Regions from separate parts of the Shimia sp. R11_0 genome, predicted to be linked through region 1. Evidence: riboswitches for the same ligand, from Rfam matches in the RefSeq annotation. Region 1 holds a riboswitch; each other region holds the start of a gene.
What was found. Region 1 has a riboswitch for cobalamin ahead of J7382_RS10305 (aromatic ring-hydroxylating dioxygenase subunit alpha). Riboswitches for the same ligand answer to the same signal wherever they lie in the genome.

Region 1 (5,460 bases):
AGGGCTGCGTGTCCTGCACGCTGTGATCGGAGAGAGACCTATGAAAGATATGCACACCACAAAGATCACCCGCGCGATCAACTGGAACCGGATGGACGACGAGAAAGACCTTGAGGTCTGGAACCGGTTGACGGTGAACTTCTGGCTGCCAGAAAAAGTGCCACTTTCCAATGACATCCCAAGCTGGGGCACGCTGACGGATCACGAAAAACAGCTGACCATCCGGGTCTTCACCGGGCTAACGCTGCTGGACACGATCCAGAACACCGTGGGCGCGCCCTCTCTGATGCCTGATGCGGTGACCCCGCATGAAGAGGCCGTTCTGACCAATATCGCCTTTATGGAAGCGGTACATGCGCGCAGCTATTCGTCGATTTTCTCGACGCTCTGCTCCACCAAGGAAATTGACGAGGCCTTCCGCTGGTCCGAGGAAAACCCGCATCTGCAAGCCAAGGCGCGTACCATCCTTGACACCTATGCGCCGGGCAATGACCCGCTGAAACGCAAGATTGCCAGCGTGTTTCTGGAAAGCTTCCTGTTCTATTCCGGTTTCTACCTGCCGATGTATTGGTCCAGCCGCGCCAAGCTGACCAACACCGCCGATCTGATCCGTCTGATCATCCGCGATGAGGCGGTGCATGGCTATTATGTGGGCTATAAATTCCAGCGCGGCTATGAGAAACGCACCGAAGCGGAGCAGCAGGAGCTGAAGGATTATGCCTTCGCACTGATGTTTGAGCTTTATGGCATTGAGAACGAATACACTGAAGAGCTGTATGATGAGCTGGGCCTCACCGAGGATGTGAAAGTCTTCCTGCATTACAACGCGAACAAAGCCCTGCAAAACCTCGGGTTTGAAGCGCTGTTCCCGCCGGAAGTCTCTGAGGTGAACCCTGCCATTCTCGCCGCCCTCAGCCCGGACAGCGAAAACCACGACTTCTTCTCCGGCTCGGGCTCTTCCTATGTGATCGGCAAAGCGGTCGCGACAGAAGACGAAGACTGGGATTTCTGATGTCCCGCGACACGCTTGCGCTTGTGAAGGAATGGCACGAGGCCTTTGATGTGCCCGTGGTGGACACACCCGCCATTCCGAACGACCGCGCGCAGATGCGGCTGGCGATCCTTGAAGAAGAGGTCGCCGAGCTGCGCGAAGCCGTGGAAGCGGACGATATGGTCGAGGTGCTCGATGCACTGTGTGACATCCAATATGTGTTGGACGGCACCTTTCTGGAGTTTGGCCTGCATGGGATCAAACAGGCGGGCATGGAAGAGGTGCATGCCTCCAACATGTCCAAACTGGGGGCTGACGGCCGCCCCGTGCTGCGCGAAGATGGCAAAGTACTGAAGGGGCCGGATTTCCGCCCGCCGGACCTCGGGCAGTTTTTGAAAGACGGCTGATCTCGCCCACAGAATAAAAAAAGCCCGGCATGTCTGCCGGGCCTTCCTTAGAGCCCGAGAGCGGGGGGCTCAGACCTCTACTGCCACTTTCCCAATCGGGTTGGAGCAGCAGGCGAGGATGTAACCGGCTTCGATATCGTCGTCCGAAATGCCGCCGTTGTGGACCATATGCACCTCGCCTTCGGTCTTTTTGACCTTGCAGGTGCCGCAGACGCCGAAGGTACAGCCTGAGGGGATGTTGAGCCCGACCGAGCGCGCGGCGGCGAGCACGGTTTCAGTTTCGGCCACTTTTGCGGTGACATCGGAGGTGGCGAAATGGATTTCCGCCTTGCTGTCCTCATCAGGCACCACATCATCCAGCGCGGGCTGTTCGGCTTCGGTTTCCACTGGCGCGCCAAAGCTTTCCTGATGGTAGTTGTCCATGTCAAAGCCCAGACCAGCCAGCGCTTCGCGCACCGCGGTCATGAAGGGCTCCGGCCCACAGCAATAGACCTCCCGCTCCAGATAATCCGGCGCCATCAGGCCCAGCATCAGCTGGTTGAACTGGCCCTGATAGCCGGTCCACGGGGTATAGGGGTCCGGCTCTTCGACCACAAATTTCAGATCCAGACCGGGGGTGCGGCTGGCCATCTGTTCCAGCCGCTGGCGAAAGATGATTTCCGAGGGGCGTTTGGCGCAGTTGATGAACACCGCGTCAAGCTCTTGCCCTTCATCCCACATACAGGTGGTCATGGACATCATCGGGGTGATGCCTGAGCCAGCAGAGATAAACAGATATTTGCGCGCGCGGCTCTTGGCATTGGTGAACAGCCCCGCCGGACCAATCGCTTTCAGCCGGGTGCCGGGGCGCAGATTGTCCAGCATCCAGCGGGTGCCGATGCTGTCTGGCTGTGCCTTGGCCGTGATGGTGATCGAGCGTGGGCGTGAAGGTGAGGAGGAGATCGTATAGGTGCGGTGCACCACGCCGCCGGGCTCACCGGGGGCGGGGATCTCCAGGGTCAGGAACTGGCCCGCATCATAGGCAAACAGCGCGCCCGATGGGGCCCGGAAGGTGAAGCTGGCGGTGTTGGGCATCTCCGGCACAATCGACACACATTCCAGCATTTCGCTGTCACGCCAGATCGCGGGGGCGGTGGTGAGGTCTTTCATCGGGGTCACTCCGCTGCCATGCTGCCGGGGGCCAGATGGGTGGCCAATGTTGCGCAATACCATTCCACAAACTGCAGCACGCCGGATTCCTGTGTCGGGGAATAGGGGCCGGGCACATAGGCCGGGCTGTTGATGCCCTGCTGGTTGTCCTCGACCACGCGGCGATCCTCATCATTGGTGGCCATCCAGACTTCGGTCAGCCGCTTGAGATCATAATCCCGGCCTTCCACCGCGTTTTTGTGCACCAGCCATTTGGTGGTCACTTCGGTCTCTGTGGGGCTGATCGGGGTGACCCGGAACAGGATGGAGTGATCCGCAAGGAAATGGTTCCATGTGGTCGGGTAGTGGAACTGCAACAGCGCGCCCGCATCGGAAAACGGCACACGCCCCAGCCATGGGCGCACGGCAGTTTTACCATCCATCGTGTAGCTTTCCGCGCCTTCTTTCAAAGGCATACGCGCCACGCGGTATTGCCCGTCTGCGCTGAGGTGGAAATTGGCGGGCAGGCCTGCGGCCTCGCAGCGATCAAAATGTGCCTGCAGGTGATCCGGTGTTTCACCGCCTTCGCCAATACCGGTCACGCTGGGATCATCGGGGTAGGTGCGGCACAGTGCCGGGTGGTTGCCGCCACAGTGATAGCATTCACGGTTATTTTCCCACACCAGCTTCCAGTTGCCGTTTTCGACAATGGAGCTCTCATAGGCCACTTTGGCATTCCCCAGATCATGGGCCTCCAGATAGGGGCGCACGGTCTCGGCAAAGGCGGCGAAATCCGGAGCGTCTTCGGCCAGACAGATATAGACCAGCCCCGCCAGTTCGCGGCAATGCACGGTTTTCAGCCCGTGTTTGGTGGGGTCAAACTCCGGCCCCATGTCACGCGCCCAGAGGAGTGAGCCGTCAAGCTCATAGGTCCACTGGTGATACGGGCAGACCAGCTTGGGCGCATGGCCCTTGGCGGCCTTGCAGATCACCGAGCCGCGATGGCGGCAGGTGTTGTGGAAGGCGCGGATCTCATTGTCGGCCCCGCGCACGATCACCACACGGTAAGCGCCCACATTATAGGTGACATAGCTGCCCGGTTTTTCCAGCTCACAGGCCGCGGTGGCAAACAGCCAGGTGCGGTAGTGAATGGCCTCCAGATCGGTCTGAAACACCTCGGGATCGGTGTAAAAAGCCTGCTCCAGCGCATGACCTGGGTTTCGACGCGCCAGCAGGGTGTGAATATGACTCATTTTGGCTCTCCTGCCGCGCCCCGCGGCCTTGCTTGAGCAAGTGACAAAGGAGACACAGGCGGCACCGAAGAGGAACGAAGCCGAGCCAAGTGCCCCCACCGCCACCCGCGGTTTGACATATCTGCAAGGCTGGTTTCCGGACTTCAGAGCGGCTTTCGCCCGGTTGCGGCACCTTCCCGGGATCCTCTTCCCAGTGGTCGTTTGCCGAACCTCGTCTCTGTTACCGTTGCGGGGGCAGTGCCGGAGTTTCACCGGCTTCCCAATTCTCCACCCCATCAAACTGACGAGGCGGCACCTTACAGGGCAACCCTAGGCCACGGGTCTGGGTTTTGTTGAATGTTAACGACATTCTAAGACGCAAAAACGCTGCGACTGTTTGTGCATGGCAAAATACCGTTTTACGTGTGTCTCTTTTACGAAACGTCACGACAGACGTAGCTGTCGTTACACCCCTATTTGCCCAAGGCGTCTCGCAGAGAGGTCGGGGCAGGATCGTATTCGCGCAGGTCCAGCTGGGTGAACAAATCCAGCAGATGCCCTTTCATCAGCTCTTCTGCCCCATCCCCATCGCCCGCGCCCAAGGCAGTGATCAGCGCATGATGCGCGTGACTTTCACACAGCGCATTGCGCCGCCGCCAGTAAAGCGCAATCACCAGCGAGGAGCGCGATATCAACTGGCGCAGGAAGTCCTCAATGATCTTCTGATCCGCAATGCGGGCAATCGACAGATGAAAGTCGCCGGACAGCTTCAGCGCCACCCCGGCTTCGCCTCGCTTAAGCGCATCATGTTCGGCTGTGATGTGCCGCTCCAACTGCGCGATGTCCTCAGGCGTGGCGCGCTCTGCGGCGGCGCGAGCGGTCTGGGGCTCCAGCAAGGCCCGAGCTTCAAAGACTTCCCGCGCCTGCTTGATAGAGGGGCGCGCAACAAAGGCACCACGATTGCGCTCAATCGTGACAAGCCCCTCATGCGCCATGGCACGCAGGGCTTGGCGCACAATGGTGCGACTGACCCCAAAAATCTCTCCGACCTCATCCTCGCGCAATTTGGCACCAGGCAGGATGCGGTGTTCATGCACAGCTTCGGTCAGCTGTCCAACAATTTGGTCTAGGTTTGAAGTCTGCAGGGTCATACCGGGGTTCATATCAGTCACGCCCCTCACCGGTGCAAATTTTTTTGCCAACCTCAAGACTGTGTGCAACCAAAAATCAGATTGTATACAATTTTAGCCTCAAAAATACACAACCGCAGGAATGCGTGCACAAAATCCAAGACTCTCTGAGGAGCGCATCGGCGCATTTCACGAATAATCTTGGTTTTGAGAAGTGTTGCCACTCAAGGTTTTCCTAACCTTGGGGGTGTCGCATGACCTTGAAACCTGATCTTGAATTGGTGAGCCTTGTGAAGCGTTACGGCGAGACCGTGGCTGTGGAGGGGATTTCCTATCACTTTGACGCGGGCACCTATGCCTGTCTGCTGGGGCCGTCAGGCTGCGGCAAATCCTCTACCCTGCGCATGATCGCCGGGCATGAATCCGTCTCTGATGGCGCCGTTCTGCTGGGCGGACGAGATGTCTCACATCTGCCCCCGGCCAAACGCGGCACCGCGATGATGTTTCAGAATTATGCGCTGTTTCCACATCTGAGCGTGCGCGACAATGTGGCCTTCAGCCTCAAGATGCAG
Region 2 (5,460 bases), 160 kb from region 1:
GCCATAACATCCGCGCGAATGACCAAAAGGGGAATGACCGTGCAAGGTTCAAAACACGGCGGCAAAGTGCTGGTAGACGCACTGGAACAACAAGGCATCAAACGCGTCTTCAGCGTGCCCGGCGAGAGCTTTCTGGCCGCATTGGATGGCCTTTATGATGCGGGGATCGAAAACATCGTCACCCGTCAGGAAGGTGGCGCCACGATGATGGCCGATGCCCACGGCAAACTCACCGGGGAACCCGGCGTGGCCTTTGTGACACGTGGTCCCGGTGCCACCAATGCCTCCTCCGGCGTGCACGTGGCGTTTCAGGACAGCACGCCAATGATCCTCTTCATTGGTCAGGTCGCAAGCGATCAACGGGATCGCGAAGCCTTCCAAGAGGTCGACTACCGCGCCATGTTTGGTCCCTTGGCCAAATGGGTGGCCGAAATTGACCGTGTGGATCGCATCCCCGAATATGTCGCACGCGCCTATCGCACCGCCATGTCCGGTCGTCCTGGCCCGGTTGTGCTCGCCCTCCCCGAAGACATGCTGTCATCTCCCTGTGACGCCGCCGTTGCGCCTGCAGCAACGCTCCCTTCTGCCAAAGCCCATGACGACGACGTCGATCAGGTTCTGTCTCTGATGCAAGCCGCGCAGAATCCTCTGGTGCTGCTGGGCGGCGGCCGCTGGACACCAGAGGCCGCACAGGCCGTCGGCACGCTTGCCGAAAAACTGGATCTGCCCGTGGCCGCAACCTTCCGCTGTCAGGACTATCTGGACAATCGCCACCCCAACTACGTGGGCGATGTGGGCATTGGCATCAATCCCCAACTCGCCGAGCGTGTACGTAATGCAGATTATATCTTCTGCCTTGGCGCACGTCTGGGCGAAATGACCACAAGCGGCTACACACTACTGTCCGCCCCAACCCCGACGCAGAAACTTGTGCATGTGCATGCTGATGCCAATGAACTGGGGCGGGTTTATCATCCCACCCATGCCGTCACCGCCGATGCCGGCGTGTTTGCGGCCCAGCTTGCCGCCCGCGTCGCCGATCAGCCTGCTGTCGCGCCCAGCGCCCGTGTGACCCAGGCCCGCGCCGATTACGAAGCCTGGCAACAACCGGTGGAGACCCCCGGTGCGCTCAAGATGGAAAATGTCATCCAGCACCTCAACGAGGTGCTACCCGATGATGCCATTCTCACCAATGGCGCGGGCAATTACGCCGCATGGCTCCATCGCTACTATCGCTATCGCGATTTCGGCACCCAGCTAGCGCCGACGTGCGGCTCAATGGGCTACGGTCTGCCCGCCGCTGTTGCGGCCAAGTTGGAACGCCCAGAGCAGGAAGTCATCTGCCTTGCTGGCGATGGCTGTTTTCAGATGACCATGCAGGAATTTGGTGTGGCCTGCGAACAGGACGCCAATCTGATCGTGCTGATCTCCAACAACGGCATGTATGGCACCATTCGCCTGCACCAGCAGAAGAAGTTCCCCAAACGGCCCAGCGGCACCACTGTGTTCAACCCCAACTTTGCACAGCTGGCCCAAAGCTACGGTGCCTTTGGCGCGGTTGCAGAAACAGACGCCGAATTCCGCGATGCGCTGGCACAAGCGCGCGCGGCCAACAGCCCCGCCATCATCGAGCTGCGCATTGATCCCAAGGCACTCGGTCCGATGGCCCAGCTCGAAGAGCTTGACAACTGAATGAAACAACTGTGCGGGGCGGCGTGAATTGTCTTAACGCCGCCCCGCAGTTTTTTCGGGCAAAACAACGCACCTGCGCGATACTGACGGGAAACCGACGCAATACCGACGTGCCATTTGGACCGTGAGAAAAGTTAAAACAGCCCCAGATGTGGCGCGGCGCCCCCGACCGGGGCAGCGCATTACACCATCCGACGCCGCGCTTTTGCCCCACCACGACGCCTGCGCTCGGGCATATCCAAAGACAGAACCTGCAGAGGATTCCGAAGCGACTCCCGCAGCAGCGCACAGAACGCCTGCACCGCCGGATCAGTATCTTCAAAAGCTTCCGCCATCTCCAAAGCCCGCTCCGCTTCTTTCGGATAGCCGACATTCCGAGGCAGTCCAGCCAACCACTGCAAATAGCCCAAAGTCCCGAGCTCTTCCGCTCGTCTTGGGGATTCTGTACGTGTTTGCAACGTATTAAGTGTGCTTTCCAACAGCATAGCGCCCTCCGCGCCTGCGGCGTGCCATAAAGAACAGCGATGTCATCGGCCCAGTTGGATCCATCACGATGTCTCTGCTGCCCAAGGCACCCCGCCTGGGTTTGAGTGACTGCGACGCGGGAACCGCGCCGGAGATGGCAGGTCTCCTGACTTACGGGTCATCACGCTCTTGAACCTTCCCAGGCAGAGGCCCAGTGGTATTTTTCAAGTACGCTCACCGCTTACAGTTGCGGGGGCAGTCGTGGCCTTGAGCTCTCGCTCGCACCACGTTCCCTTTTCAGCCACTCCCAAAAGCGGCACCATCAAAGCCCTTCTGCCACGCCATCTCTAACAGGTCCAGAAAAACTCTTTGCACCTGCAGAATTTCCGCAAACCCCACCCAGACCCACTAACGCAAACACCTGATGCATATTGATATTTTACATCAAACAAGATCTTTTCCGCGCGTAGCTTCACAAGATCAAACAGAGGGCGAGCGGCGCTCCAAACCATCGTCTGAGAGCCGTGAGTCGGCACAAAACAACCGCCGACTCACACTGATTTTGATCGAACCCTAGGTGCCAAAAAGGTCCGTCGCTCCATTATCAGACAGGCGCAGATTGCAAAGAGTCTGCTCATTGGCGCGCATGCGATCCGCAATCAGAGCCTCAGCTTCTTTCAAGCGCAAATCGATATAATCCGGATCATTCAATACGTTGCGCGTACAGCCTGGATCTTTCTTTCGATCAAACAGAAGATCAGGCGCATTGGGGCATCGCACTTGCAAAGCCTCCGCACCAAGGCGTGCAAGCAAGTGAGAGCCCCGAGCATAGTCGCGCGGCTCGACGCCCTCAGGTGCAGGCCAGTTGGACCGGAAATCAAACTCCCAGAACACAGCCTCCCGTGGTGGCGCACCCGCATTCTGCAATTGAGGCATCAGACTGCGTCCATCCAGTGAATTGCTGGGCTCAACGCCCCACAACTCAAGCAAGGTAGGCATCAGATCAATAGCCGACGTCAACCCTTCACAGACCTGGCCAGCTGGCGCACCTGGAAGCCGCATAACCAACGGAATATGCTGGCTTTCCGGGAAAAATCCACCCTTACCCAAAAGTCCATGATCTCCCATCATCTCACCATGATCAGAGGTTAAGATGACAAGCGTATTGTCCCAAACACCCAGCTCTTTCAGACGGTCCATCAAACGGCCGATTTGTGCATCCACCTCGGAGATCAAGCCATAATAGACCGCCCGAATGCGCCTGAAATCTGCTTCCGTCAACTCGTCCAGCGCCGCTTCTGCGCCCGGGACATAGTCAGAGACCCGAGTGTTGCGTTTCAAGAGCGAAATCACTGGATGCTTGGCCAATTCCTCTTCCTGCTCCGCAAACCCTGGCCCCTCTTCTGGCGCATACATCGTGTTATAAGGCGCAGGCGCTCCGAATGGGGGATGTGGATGGATCAGAGACAAATGCGCAAACCATGGCTGATCAGACGGCTGCTCCTCTACCCACTCAATCAAACGCCCTGTCAAATACGCTGTTTGACTATGTTCCGCCGCAAAGCCAGTCGGCGCGGTAGAAATGCGCTCACCTTCTTGCTCCGCCAGCTGGTAGGGCGTTTCAGTCACCTCAGGGCCATAACCCAGTGATTTTAGCCAGCGTCGCCAAGGCGCAGCATTGCCGATAAGCTCCTGCTCCACTTCGAATCCGGGCAGAATGCCTTCATAGGTTTTCAAGGCAGGATCTTCTGGCGCATGGCTGCGCGGATCCGCAGAAATATCAGTGTATCCAAAAAGAGTTGGTCGATAACCAGCCCGTCGCGCCGCGCGTGCCATATTGTCAAAACGATGCGCCAAAGGGGAGCCATTGGCCACCCCGCGATTGTTCATCTGCCACAGCCCCGTATACATCGCCGCACGGGCTGGCGAACATGGCGCAGCGGCGGAATAGTGCTGCAAAAATGCTGTGCCTTCTGCGGCCAAGGCATCCGTATGCGGCGTTTTCACCACACCGTGCCCAGCAAGGCCAAGGCAATCTCCCCGCCATTGATCGGCAGTGATGAACAGAACGTTGAGTTTTTTCTTGGTCATCTTTTTATCCAGCTCTCAGCACTGGGGCCGCGGCCAGCAATGCCTTGGTATAATCCCGCTGTGGATTTCGAAACAATTCAGGTGTTGGGGCACTTTCAACCACCTTACCCTGCTGCATGACCACAGTATGGTCACAGAGATTGGCCACAACCGCCAGATCATGGCTGATAAAGAGGATCGTAAGGCCCAGCTCTTTCTGTAATGATTTCAACAGGTCAAGGATCTCAGCTTGAATAGACACATCCAGCGCCGCGACAGCTTCATCCGCAATGATGAACTTGGGGCGAGAGACAAGCGCACGTGCAATCGCGATCCGCTGGCGCTGCCCGCCCGAGAAGGCATGCGGGAAGCGGCGTAAGTGCTCTACATCCAGTTTGCACAGGCTGGCGATCTCTTTGACCCTTTCATTGGTCTCAGACCGGTTTTTGGTCAACTGCATCATCTCCAGTGGCTCAGCGATGATATCGCGCACGGTCATACGTGGTGAAAGTGCAGCGTAGGGATCCTGGAAGATAAGCTGCGCGCGGCTGCGGTAGTCTTTGAGTTCCGCCTTTTTCAACGACCCAATATCGTAGCGCACATCCCCATCGTCATAAGTGACTGAGCCGCTCGCGAAGTGATTGATCTTCAGCATAGAACGGCCAGCCGTGGTCTTTCCCGATCCACTTTCGCCAACCAATCCAAAAAAGCTGCCTTTGGGAATATCAAAGGAGACTTTGTCCACCGCTGTAAAATAGGTGTGGCGCCCCAGCAAAGACTTTCCAATTGAGAATTGGATGGTCAGGTCTTTCACCGACACGATCGGCGTGTCAGTGTCACCTTCGGTTTTAACAGGTTTGGCCGGAGCGTTGAGAATGCTCTCATCAATGCGGGGCACCGCCGCGAGAAGACGTTTGGTATAGGCGTGTTGTGGTGCTCGGATCACCTCATCAACTGTACCTTGCTCTACAATTTTTCCCTTTTGCATCACTGCAACGCGGTCTGCGATTTCTGAAATCACAGCAAGATCATGCGTGATGAAAATAACACCCATCCCGAATTCGGTGATCAGCTCTTTCATCAGTTTCAGAACCTGCGCCTGAATGGTGACATCAAGCGCTGTTGTGGGTTCATCCGCAATCAGAAGTTTGGGCCGCGTGGACAAAGCCGTCGCAATCATGGCCCTCTGGCGCATTCCGCCTGACAGCTCAAACGCATATTGATCAATACGTT
Region 3 (5,460 bases), on a different contig from region 1:
CGCGGCAGTTTTTCCACAAGCGCGGCGCAATCCACTTGCTCTGGCGCTTGCACGCCCACGGTCACCTGCACCCGCATCTCTTTGGGATCCTTGCCCAAAGCCGCAAACAGCGGAATCGACGAATGCCGAATGGCATCCTCAATCGCCCGCGCAGCCGCTTTTGTGTAGTCTTGGCCGTATTGGTCGTTGCCCATGCCCATTTCGATGATGAAACGCTGCTCGCTCATGCCACATCCTCCACATCAAGCGCCACGGAAATGGCGACATTGGCCATCACGGTCGGATTGCCGCCATCCGTGCGCGGCACATCCAGCCCACCTTTCACCGCCTTTACAGTGACTTGGCCATAAGGAAAGATCGCCGCGATCACCTCTGTGTCGAGCTGTTCCGGCTGCTGCACCGCGACCTCAACAGTGATGATCATCTCCGATTTGTCTTTGCCAAACAGCTCTGCGAGGTTGATCGAATTGTGCCACAACGCATCTTTCACCGCGCGACTTGCCGCCTCGGTATAATCCTGACGGCGCAGCGAAGTCCCCATGCCAAATTCGGTCAGAAGGCGTTTTATCATTCTGATTTTCCTTTAAAAGTTGACCGTAAATACACTGCCACAGCAACAAGCACGATCAGACATTCCACCTTAAACGTCCAATGAGCCATGAAGGATTTTATCCAATGACCCTGCGTCGCCTGCACCGTCACAAGCGTCGTCGCTCCCTCAAAAAACGGCCAGCCCCAGCTTACCTTACCAGCAATACTATCAAGCATCAGATGGAACAGTGCGCCACACCCCACCGCGATCAGAAACGGGCGCCGGAGTAGAAGCCCAAACAAGAGCAAACCCGCCCAAAGTATCGGCCTGTGGGTCAGGTAGTCGTGATGATGTGTGCTTTGGCTATCCACAAAAAAGAACCAGAGCATGTCAAAATCCGGCGCGATACTGCCCAGCAAAATGCCCCAGAAAACCGCTTTTGACGCGCCAGCACCCTGCGCTCCCTTGGCCGCAAGATATCCTGCGGGGAGATGCGCGATCAGCACTGCTAGAACTCCACCCCCGCCTGCGCTTTGATGCCATCGCGGAAGGGGTGTTTCAGCAAAGTCATCTCGGTGACCAGATCAGCGGCCTCAATCAGCTCCGGCTTGGCGTTGCGCCCGGTCAAAAGAACGTGAGTCATCGCAGGCTTTTCACTCAGTAGAAAATCCACAACATCATCGATGTTCAGATAATCATTGCGCAGCGCGATGTTGATTTCATCCAGCATCACGAAGCGGTTCTTGGGATCTCGGATCAGCTCTTTGGCCAGCTCCCAGCCGGCCTCTGCTTTGGCAATATCACGCTCGCGATCTTGCGTCTCCCAGGTAAAACCTTCCCCTGACACATGAAATTTGACTTCTTCAGGGAAATGCTCTTCCAGAAAGGCCCGTTCGCCAGTAGCCATCGCGCCTTTGATGAACTGCACCACGGCCACAGGCATGTCATGGGCGATACAGCGCATGATCATGCCAAATCCCGAAGAGCTTTTGCCTTTTCCGGGTCCCGTGTGCACGATGATCAAGCCTTTTTCTTCGGTCTTGGTGGCCATCATACGGTCTCGTGCCGCTTTGATTTTTGCCATCTTGGCCTTGTGACGCTCGTTCTGATCCGTGTTTTCAGACATGCTGCCTCTCCGTTCGCGCTTGACACAGCCGCGATCATTGCCCATTCGGAATGTCGCTGGTTTCTGCTCGTTTTGAGCAGGTGAAAAGGGAATGTGAAACGGGCCTGACGTCAAGGCCCAAAGCGCAGCCGCCCCCGCGACCGTGACCGGAAAGGTCCGCCACAGCCACTGGAGCACTCCGGGAAGGCCGGCGGCCCGTCAGGGCATGTCCCTGAAATCCGCAAGCCGGGAGACCTGCCAGCGGAAATGACATGAACCGGACGGGGTGTTTCGGTGTCGGGCTCTGAAGAAAGGTGTCCCGTGTGCCCCCGTTCCTGAAAAGGGACTGATGACCATGGCTGATGCAACCGCTCCAGTCGAACTGCTTGTCTGCACCACCTGCCGTGCGGGACAGCCGACAGATGTGGAAGGGCCGCGCCCCGGCACACAACTGTTTGAGGCTTTGGGAACAAGTGAGCTGCCGGACAATGTGACATTGCGCGGCGTTGAATGTTTTTCCAACTGCAATCAAGGCTGCTCCATCACTCTGCGCGGTGGCGCGGATCGCTGGACCTATATCTACGGCAACTTTACCGGCGCAGAGGATGTGGCGCTTGTCGCAGAAGGCGTGACGAAATACGCAGCCACCGCTGACGGTCTCGTACCTTGGCGCGAACGCTCCACACACTTCCGCAAAAACTGCATTGCACGCATTCCCCCACTGGAGACCACCTAAATGAGCTCGCTTGAGAAACTTCCCGTCACCGTCATCACCGGCTTTCTTGGGTCTGGTAAAACCACGCTTGTGCGGGAGTTGATGCAAAACCCGCAGGGCAAGCGCCTTGCCGTCATCGTCAATGAATTTGGCGATGTTGGTGTCGACGGAGAGATCCTGAAATCCTGCGCCATCCCGGATTGCCCTGCTGAAAACATTCTGGAACTGGCCAATGGGTGCATCTGCTGCACCGTGGCGGATGATTTCATTCCGACCATCGAAGCCCTGATGGCACTGGAGCCGCGCCCAGAGCATATTCTGATCGAGACCTCTGGTCTGGCGCTGCCCAAACCCCTGCTCAAAGCTTTTGACTGGCCCGATATCCGCTCCAAAATCACCGTGGACGGTGTGATTGCGCTGGCCGATGCTGAAGCGGTTGCAGATGGTCGGTTTGCAAGCAATGTCGCCGCGGTGGATGCTCAGCGTGAGGCAGATGAAGGTCTGGACCACGAAACGCCCCTGTCTGAAGTGTTTCAGGATCAGATCAACTGCGCTGACATCGTGCTTTTGACCAAACCGGATCTTGCTGGCCCGGAAGGCACGGCCAAGGCGAAAGACATCGTTTTGAAAGCCGCGCCGCGCACCCTGCCTGTGGTGGAAGTGGCAGAAGGCGTGGTGGATCCACGCGTGATTCTGGGATTGGAAGCAGCCGCGGAGGATGACATCGACGCGCGCCCGTCACACCACGAAGACCATCATCACCATCACGACCATGACCATGAGCACGACGATGAGCATCACCATCATGATCACGACCACGATCATGACGCGTTCAACAGCATTGTCGTGGATGTACCTGAGCAGTCTGATCCGGCCACATTTGCCGCCAAAATCGAAAAAATGGCCAAAGATCAGAATATCTTGCGTGTGAAAGGCTATGCGGCGGTTGCCGGCAAACCCATGCGCCTGCTGGTACAGGCGGTTGGCGCACGTGTACGGCATCAGTATGATCGTCCTTGGAAACCAGAGGAAGGTCGTCAGGGGCGCATGGTCGTGATTGCGGAACAGGGTGACGTAAATGTCGAAGCGATCCGCGCAGCTCTGATAGACTAAACCGCCATGCATGTAGTCTTTCGCGAAAGCCATGGCCTTGATGAGGCCGACACCCCGATGGATCTGGGTCAAACCCCGGCCGATCTTGTCGTGCTGTCTTTCTCAGACAGTGATCTGGGGGCTTTCGCGGCGGGCTGGCACCGCAGCAACGGGGATTTGCCCACGCTGCGGCTGGCCAATCTGACAGCTTTGAAACACCCTCTGTCTGTCGACACTTACGTGGAACAGACATTGTCAGGTGCCAAGGCCATTCTGATCCGCCTCATTGGCGGCATCTCTTATTGGCAATATGGCATTCAACAGGTGCGCGCGCTGGCACAGGAAAAAGGCATTGCGCTGGCCGTTTTGCCTGCTGATGGGCGCCCTGATGAACGTTTGGACGAGACCTCAACACTGCCCGTCTCCACCCTGCATCGGCTGACACATCTCTGTGACACGGGCGGCGCAATTGCCGCGCAGGCAGCGCTGGCACAGCTTGCGCTGGCGGCCGGTCTCTATGCCAAGCCGGTCATGGGCTCAAAGACGCTGCCCCCCCACGGCGGCTGGACACCAGAACAAGGGCTGACCGATCCGCTGCAAGCGCGGGATCCCAACAAGCCTCTGGTGGCCATTACATTCTATCGCGCTTATGTCAGCTCTGCCGATACGGCCCCGATTGAGGCGATGTTTGCAGAATTTCGCGCGCGCGGCTTTGATGTCATCGGGCTCTTTGCCCCGTCGCTCAAGGTGCCTGATAGCGCGAAATGGCTGGCGCAGACCCTACAAGATTTGCAGCCCGCTGCGATCGTCAACGCCACCTCCTTTTCCGGCAAGGGCGACAGCGGCACCTCGCCTCTGGATGCCACCGAGGCCCCGGTTTTTCAGGTGGCGCTTGCCACATCCCGCAAAAAAGCTTGGGCAGAGTCAGAACGCGGCCTCGCGCCCTCTGATCTGGCGATGCATGTTGTTTTGCCAGAAGTGGACGGCCGTCTCTTCGCAGGCGTCAGCTCCTTCAAAGAGCCGGGCAAAAAAGACCCGGCACTGGAATACTCCCGCTTTGCCCACCGCGCGCAGCCTGAACGCATCCGCGCCGTTGCCGACAAGGTGGAACGCTGGATTGCCCTTGGCGCAAAAGTCAATCCAAACAAACAGATTGCCTGCGTGCTGAGCACCTACCCTGGCAAAGACTGGAACATGGCCCACGCGGTAGGACTGGATCCATTGGCAAGCGTTGATGCCATCATCCAAGATCTGGACGAGGCCGGTTTTGACGTCTCACATGAGGCACAGCCAGCGCTGCAAGACGCCCTGCTGCACGACACCCTTTCATGGCCGCTCAAAGACTATGTTCGCGCACTGGAAAAACTTCCAGCCTCCCTGAAGGATAATCTGACCGCAGCATGGGGCGCACCAAGCGACGATCCTTCCTTGGTGGACGGGTCTTTCCATTTCAAAGCCGTGCGCCGTGGCAAGCTGCTGATTGCGCTGCAACCAGAGCGCGGCAGCGATCACCTGCGCGAAGATGAATACCACGATCTCTCCCGTGTGCCGCGCCACAGCTATGTCGCCTTTTATCTTTGGCTGCGCGAGACGATCGCCGCAGATGCTTTGATCCACGTCGGCGCGCATGGCACGTTGGAATGGCTGCCGGGCAAATCCGTTGCGCTTTCAGAAACCTGCTGGCCCGAAGCGCTGATCGGGGATCTGCCAGTGATCTACCCGTTTATCGTCAATGACCCCGGCGAAGCCGCGCAAGCCAAGCGCCGCATCAATGCGCTGACACTCGGCCATGTGCCACCGCCGCTCAAAACCAGCGCCACGCCGCAAAGATTTGCGCGGTTGGAAACCCTGCTGGATGAGTTCTCAAATGCGGATGGCCTGGATCCCAAACGCCGGGATCGTTTGCAAAGTGACATTCGCGACGAAGCCGACGCACTTGGCCTGCAGGCTGAGCTGGGACTGGATGAGGCCACCTGTCTGGCCGAGGCAATCACCCGCATTGATACGTTTGTCTGT
Region 4 (5,460 bases), on a different contig from region 1:
TCTGATGTTTGCCGATTTTCCCGTGAGCCGGTCAAATAGCCCGCGCAAACCTTTGTTCAATCGCGCAGAACGTTCCTTGGTTTCTTTGATCCAACGCTGTTTTTGCTGCTTGTTGACATGAAGTCGCTCTGCGCGTTGCGCCTCTACCATTGCCGCACGGGCTTTCAGGAAGGGGTGCATTTCTTCTGCGTGGCGGGTTTTGACCTGATGGATGTAAGATTTTATTTGATCGGTCATGCGCGCCCGAAGCGCTTTCTGTGTTTCCGTGACAGATGGGAGCTGTGTCGGATCCCCAAACTTGGTGGCGACGTCTTTGACTTTGACACCTGCCCATTTGCTTACGGAATAGAAGTTTCCATCCACATCAAGTGCGATGAAACCACGTCTGTCTCCTTGCGCCAGATAAAAACCGCGATCTGCCAAAGCACTTTGAAACCCCTTAAGTCCATCGCTGCGTTCCCAAGCTTGTCGAAAGATCTGTTTGATCTCTCTTGGATCATATCCTTGGCGCTGCGCTTGCTGCCATTGGGCAAGTGTGAAGTTCAGCGGGTTCTTGTTGCCATATGTGGCAAGCCCATCGGGAAGAGGCCACCCGTGCTCCAAAAACAGATCGCGAGACACATCTCTCAGTTTAGCTTTGAAGTGCGACATCTGAACGGATTTCATCTCATGGGCATCAATGCGCGACCACACAGCATGCGCGTGACGGCGTCCGTTTTTCTCATGCACCACGATGGCACGAGGCTGATCCTCCAAGCCAACCGCTTTGGCGACGCGATCTGCCGCGTCTCGGAAATCTTTATCGGATGCGATTTCCTGTTCAGGCGGATTTAAAGAGACAGAAAACAAAAACTGCTTGCAGCGCGTGGCTTTGGAAATTGCCTGAGCTTCCTTGAACGCGCCATGGAGATCATTGACCATAAATCCCTCGATCTCGATTACTTCAACATGATCATTGTCGATGTCGTTCATCAGATGGTCTGCCAAGGGAACTGCCCCAGAGCGTTGAGAGGCAACCAAGATCATTCTTCCACCCCAAGCGCTTTCATCAACGCCACGCGCATCCATGCCACCTCAGCAACTGCGCGTTTTAAATCGGCCTCCAGATCTGGATCGACAACCAATGTGCCTTGATTGAGGTGTTTGGCGATTTGATTGAGATTATTAGCGTGGCGTGTTTGACCCAATCGCGCCAGAACCTCAGCCAAGAGCTGTTGCTCCGCAACAGGTGGTTTCCGCCGACTACGATATTTTGGAGCTTCGTCGGCAAAAACCACAGACTTAATGTATGACCCGACTGGCATCGCCCCAGCCTGAGCGTCAAGCTTCTGGCGTTCTTCGTCGGTCAGTCTTAATGAAAACGGGGCAGGGCGGCTCATGGCTTTGGCCCTCGCAAGATGGTCTTGTCGTCTTTTAGAATGTCATTCCAACGCTCAAGCTCATCAAAAACCGCTTCAATGTCAGCCGAGGAAATCGTTTCGAAGTCGCTTGAAATGCCGTTCGAACTGGCTCTTTCGTTGCGCACCATCATCTTCCGGAAAATCGTTGGCATCCCCTGTAAAACAGCGGCCTAGTTCCTCTTTTCTCGTGTTGTGCAGCACATTTTGGCACACACACGGAGCACACAGGATGGCTTTGATGTTTGCTGCTTTATTCTGAGGCGCTTTGGTGGAGGGGGCGCGATTCTGGGGGAGGGGGGCCTCAAAGCGGGACATTAGAGAATCGATGTGGTGCGATGCTTGGGGGATGGGTTTGATGTGCTCAAAGGCCAAGACATGCCATGCAAAGATCGATTTGCGTGATTGACAACATCTGTAAGACACGGTTTGAGTGCGAATGATGGTTCTCACGGGTTTATGCGACCCTGAGATGAAAAGGGAATACGGTGCGGCACCCTATGCCAACTCCGTGACTGCCCCCGCAACTGTAGGCGGTGTGCAAGCCTCAAAGCGCCACTGGATCGATCGGGTCTGGGAAGGTGAGGCAAGCCATACACCGCAAGTCAGGAGACCTGCCATCTTGATTTTAACTCAAACCGGGCGGGGTGTTCCGGAAGGAGGCCAAGATGGCTTTTTCGGCTTGCGCCGTTGACATGATGGGTTTCTACGCGCGCCTCGCATTTTCGCGGAGGGCGAAATGACCCGCAACACATCTCATCGCATCACTGTATGCACCTCTTGTCGCCATAAGGGCGAAGACTGTCGGCCCGGCTATGAGCTGATTGCCAAGTTGCGCCGCGCGATTTCGGAAGCTGGCGACAGCATTCCAGAAGACTTTGAAATTTCTGGCACCGCCTGTCTGGCGGGCTGTGACCGCGTGTGCACGGTGGCCTATCACGCCACGCGCAAGGCCTCCTATCTGTTCGGCGATATCCAAAGCGATGACGACATCGATGCCTTGGTCGATTTTGCCAAACAATACGCGTATTTGCATGATGGCTGGTGCAGTTCCATTGATCGCCCGAGACGTTTGCGCAAGAGCACGCTCGCGCGTATCCCGGCAACGATCATGGCGTTGGAAGAGAGTTTGGAGCGCGTGTCATGACGGAGCTTGCTTTGTCCGTAAGAGAGGCAACCTGGGCGCCGAGACGTCGCGATCCGTTGCTTTTGGAGGCCACAAGCTTTGATCTCTCCAAAGGGCAGGTGATGGGTATTGTTGGGCCAAATGGCGCCGGTAAGACAACGTTGCTGCGTATGATTTATGGCTACCACCGCCCTCTCTCTGGAGACATTCTTGTGGGCGGGGAATCAGTGCGCCAGATGGCCCCCAGAGCGCTGGCGCGCAAAGTTGCTGCGGTTTTGCAGGAACAGCCCTCCGATTTCGCCCTGACTGTGGGAGAGATTGTGGCGCTTGGGCGCGTGCCGCATCGGCTGGGATTTTCCACCCCCGGAGAGCGGGACGGAGAGATCATTGAAGCGGCGATGGCTCGGATGGATCTGCACCGTCTGGCCCATAGAAGCCTGTCCACGCTTTCCGGAGGGGAGCGTCAGCGTGTGATGGTGGCGCGGGCTCTGGCACAGGAGCCAGAGTTGCTGGTGCTGGATGAGCCGACCAATCACCTGGATATCCGTCATCAGCTCGAAGTGCTGGACCTGATCCGGGAGCTGGATCTGACGATTGTGACCTCTTTGCATGATCTCAATCTGGCGGCGGACGTTTGTGACCGCATCCTGATGCTGAAAAACGGCCAGCCACAAGGATATGGCACGCCGCAGGAGGTGCTCTGTGCCAATCGCGTGTCTGACACCTTTCAAGTCAAAGCGCAGCGCGAAGAGCTGAGCCTGAGCGGCAAAGCGCATCTCACTTTCCAACTTTCTTAAAACCAAAGGACCAAACCTATGAAACATGTTCCCATTGCACTTGGTGTGATGCTGGCTGCAAATGCGGCAATGGCGGAAACCACTGTTAAAAGCTGCGACCGTACCGTGAGCTTTGACGCACCACCAAAGGCCGCCATTTCCAACGATGTGAACCTCACCGAAATGATGCTGGTGCTGGGTCTGGCAGATCGCATGGTTGGCTATACCGGCATTTCCGGCTGGAAGACGCTGGATGAAGACATGCGCGCGGGTGTCGAAGCCCTGCCAGAACTGTCCGCGAAATACCCTTCCAAAGAGGTGATCGTCGGTGCGGATGCAGATTTCTTCTTTGCCGGTTGGAACTACGGCATGAAGGTGGGCGGCGAAGTGACACCAGAGACGCTGGAGCCATTTGGCGTGAAAGTGTATGAGCTGACAGAAAGCTGCATCCACGTTGGTGAAAAAGCCAAAGTCAGCATGGATGACATGTATAATGACATTCTGAACCTTGGCCGTATCTTTGACGTTGAAGACAAGGCTGCGGCGCTTGTGGATGGCTACAAAGCCGATCTGGCGACTTTCACGGCCGATTTGGAGACAGCTGAAGAGCCGCTGCGTGTGTTCGTGTATGACAGCGGCGAAGACACACCGTTTACCGCAGGTCTCTATGCGATGCCAACGGCGCTGATCGAAGCGGCTGGCGGGACCAACATCATGGACGACTTTGAAAAAAGCTGGGGTACGGTGACCTGGGAAGCGGTTGTGGAACGCAACCCGGAGGTTGTGGTGATTGTGAACTATGGCAATGTGACTGCTGAAGAGAAGCGTGCCTTCATGATGAACAACCCGGCCTTTGCAGAGCTTGATGCGGTGAAGAATGACCGGTTTGTTGTGCTGGAATATGTGGAAGCCACCCCAGGTCCGCGCAACATCAACGCCGTGAAGAAACTCGCCGAGGGTTTCTGGAACGCTGAAGGTGTTGCGAGCAACTAAATGACAACTGCACACGCCCGGAGGGGCATTTCCATTTGGATGGCCCTGGTTGCCGGTTTGGCTGTATTGGGCGTGTCCTTGTCTTTTGCAATTTCGGTGGGCGCCATTGCGGTGCCCATTGAAACAGTCTGGGGCATCTTCTTTGATAAACTTGGCCTCTGGTCTGGTGAGCCCACCTGGTCCAAAGGACGCGCGGCTATTGTCTGGGAGATCCGCTTCCCACGTGCGCTTCTGGCGATCATGGTGGGGGCAGGGCTGGCTATGGTTGGGGCCTGTCTGCAGGCTGTGACCCGTAATCCCCTTGCGGATCCGCATCTCTTGGGGATTTCCTCAGGCGGTGCCTTTGGGGCCATTCTGGCGCTGTTGCACACCGGTTTGTTTCTTGGATTGCTCACAGTGCCCATTCTGGCCTTTTGTGGTGCGCTACTGGCGACGTTGCTTGTGCTGATGGTGTCACGCTGGGCTGGGGCCATGAGTGCGGACCGGCTGGTGTTGACTGGGGTCGCGATATCTTTCGTCATCATGGCCTGTGCCAATATTCTGATTTTTCTGGGGGATCCCAAAGCAACCCATACGGTGGTTTTCTGGATGCTGGGGGGGCTTGGCTTGGCGCAATGGTCCCATTTGATTTACCCTTTGGCGGTTTTGATGCCCTGCGGGTTGTGGCTTTGGCTACAGGCCTCCAAGCTGAACGCAATGACCATTGGCGATGAAACGGCGAGCACGCTTGGCATAGCGGTGGGGCGGTTTCGCCTTACCGTATTTGTCGTCAGCGCCTTGATCACCGGTGTGATGGTGGCCTTTTCGGGCATGATCGGATTTGTGGGGCTGATGGTGCCGCATGTTGTGCGATTGATTGTGGGGGGAGACTATCGCCGGGTGTTGCCTGTCTCGGCGCTGTTTGGCGGGATTTTCCTGACATGGGCAGACATCGGAGCACGCACGATTATGGCTCCCGAAGATATGCCGATTGGCATTTTGACGGGTTTTGTTGGGGGGCTGTTTTTCATTTTGCTGTTGCGCCGGAAGTAACGCCATGCCCGCGGTATTGATGAGATTGGCCGATGATGGTGCGCTGTCGATTGCTCCGCGCAGTGCCAGTTGTTTGACGCCGGTGATTTTGCTATCAGCAAAGACTGTCTGAAATCACGGCATCCACAAGGTCAGC

Region 2: linked by a shared signal. The riboswitch ahead of J7382_RS11035 (hypothetical protein) and the one ahead of J7382_RS10305 (aromatic ring-hydroxylating dioxygenase subunit alpha) in region 1 are both predicted to bind cobalamin.
Region 3: linked by a shared signal. The riboswitch ahead of J7382_RS15855 (DUF1636 domain-containing protein) and the one ahead of J7382_RS10305 (aromatic ring-hydroxylating dioxygenase subunit alpha) in region 1 are both predicted to bind cobalamin.
Region 4: linked by a shared signal. The riboswitch ahead of J7382_RS06660 (DUF1636 domain-containing protein) and the one ahead of J7382_RS10305 (aromatic ring-hydroxylating dioxygenase subunit alpha) in region 1 are both predicted to bind cobalamin.

What each region holds. Positions count from the first base shown of each region.
Region 1 covers NZ_JAGHQY010000004.1:201,473-206,932, forward strand. Annotated here, with positions in the region: gene nrdE (class 1b ribonucleoside-diphosphate reductase subunit alpha) at 1-26, shown strand, start outside; gene nrdF (class 1b ribonucleoside-diphosphate reductase subunit beta) at 41-1,012, shown strand; gene J7382_RS10295 (nucleoside triphosphate pyrophosphohydrolase family protein) at 1,012-1,398, shown strand; gene J7382_RS10300 (hybrid-cluster NAD(P)-dependent oxidoreductase) at 1,468-2,547, opposite strand; gene J7382_RS10305 (aromatic ring-hydroxylating dioxygenase subunit alpha) at 2,553-3,779, opposite strand; cobalamin riboswitch at 3,889-4,093, opposite strand; gene J7382_RS10310 (GntR family transcriptional regulator) at 4,232-4,909, opposite strand; gene J7382_RS10315 (ABC transporter ATP-binding protein) at 5,143-5,460, shown strand, end outside.
Region 2 covers NZ_JAGHQY010000004.1:364,723-370,182, forward strand. Annotated here, with positions in the region: gene J7382_RS11030 (thiamine pyrophosphate-binding protein) at 34-1,692, shown strand; gene J7382_RS11035 (hypothetical protein) at 1,875-2,177, opposite strand; cobalamin riboswitch at 2,296-2,496, opposite strand; gene J7382_RS11040 (sulfatase-like hydrolase/transferase) at 2,731-4,248, opposite strand; gene J7382_RS11045 (ABC transporter ATP-binding protein) at 4,253-5,460, opposite strand, start outside.
Region 3 covers NZ_JAGHQY010000008.1:61,169-66,628, reverse strand. Annotated here, with positions in the region: gene J7382_RS15875 (Lin0512 family protein) at 1-227, opposite strand, end outside; gene J7382_RS15870 (Lin0512 family protein) at 224-571, opposite strand; gene J7382_RS15865 (metal-dependent hydrolase) at 568-1,038, opposite strand; gene cobO (cob(I)yrinic acid a,c-diamide adenosyltransferase) at 1,041-1,658, opposite strand; cobalamin riboswitch at 1,699-1,915, shown strand; gene J7382_RS15855 (DUF1636 domain-containing protein) at 1,993-2,373, shown strand; gene cobW (cobalamin biosynthesis protein CobW) at 2,374-3,465, shown strand; gene cobN (cobaltochelatase subunit CobN) at 3,472-5,460, shown strand, end outside.
Region 4 covers NZ_JAGHQY010000002.1:439,856-445,315, reverse strand. Annotated here, with positions in the region: gene J7382_RS06670 (relaxase/mobilization nuclease domain-containing protein) at 1-1,026, opposite strand, end outside; gene mobC (plasmid mobilization relaxosome protein MobC) at 1,023-1,379, opposite strand; cobalamin riboswitch at 1,824-2,034, shown strand; gene J7382_RS06660 (DUF1636 domain-containing protein) at 2,137-2,544, shown strand; gene J7382_RS06655 (ABC transporter ATP-binding protein) at 2,541-3,320, shown strand; gene J7382_RS06650 (ABC transporter substrate-binding protein) at 3,339-4,292, shown strand; gene J7382_RS06645 (iron ABC transporter permease) at 4,332-5,324, shown strand.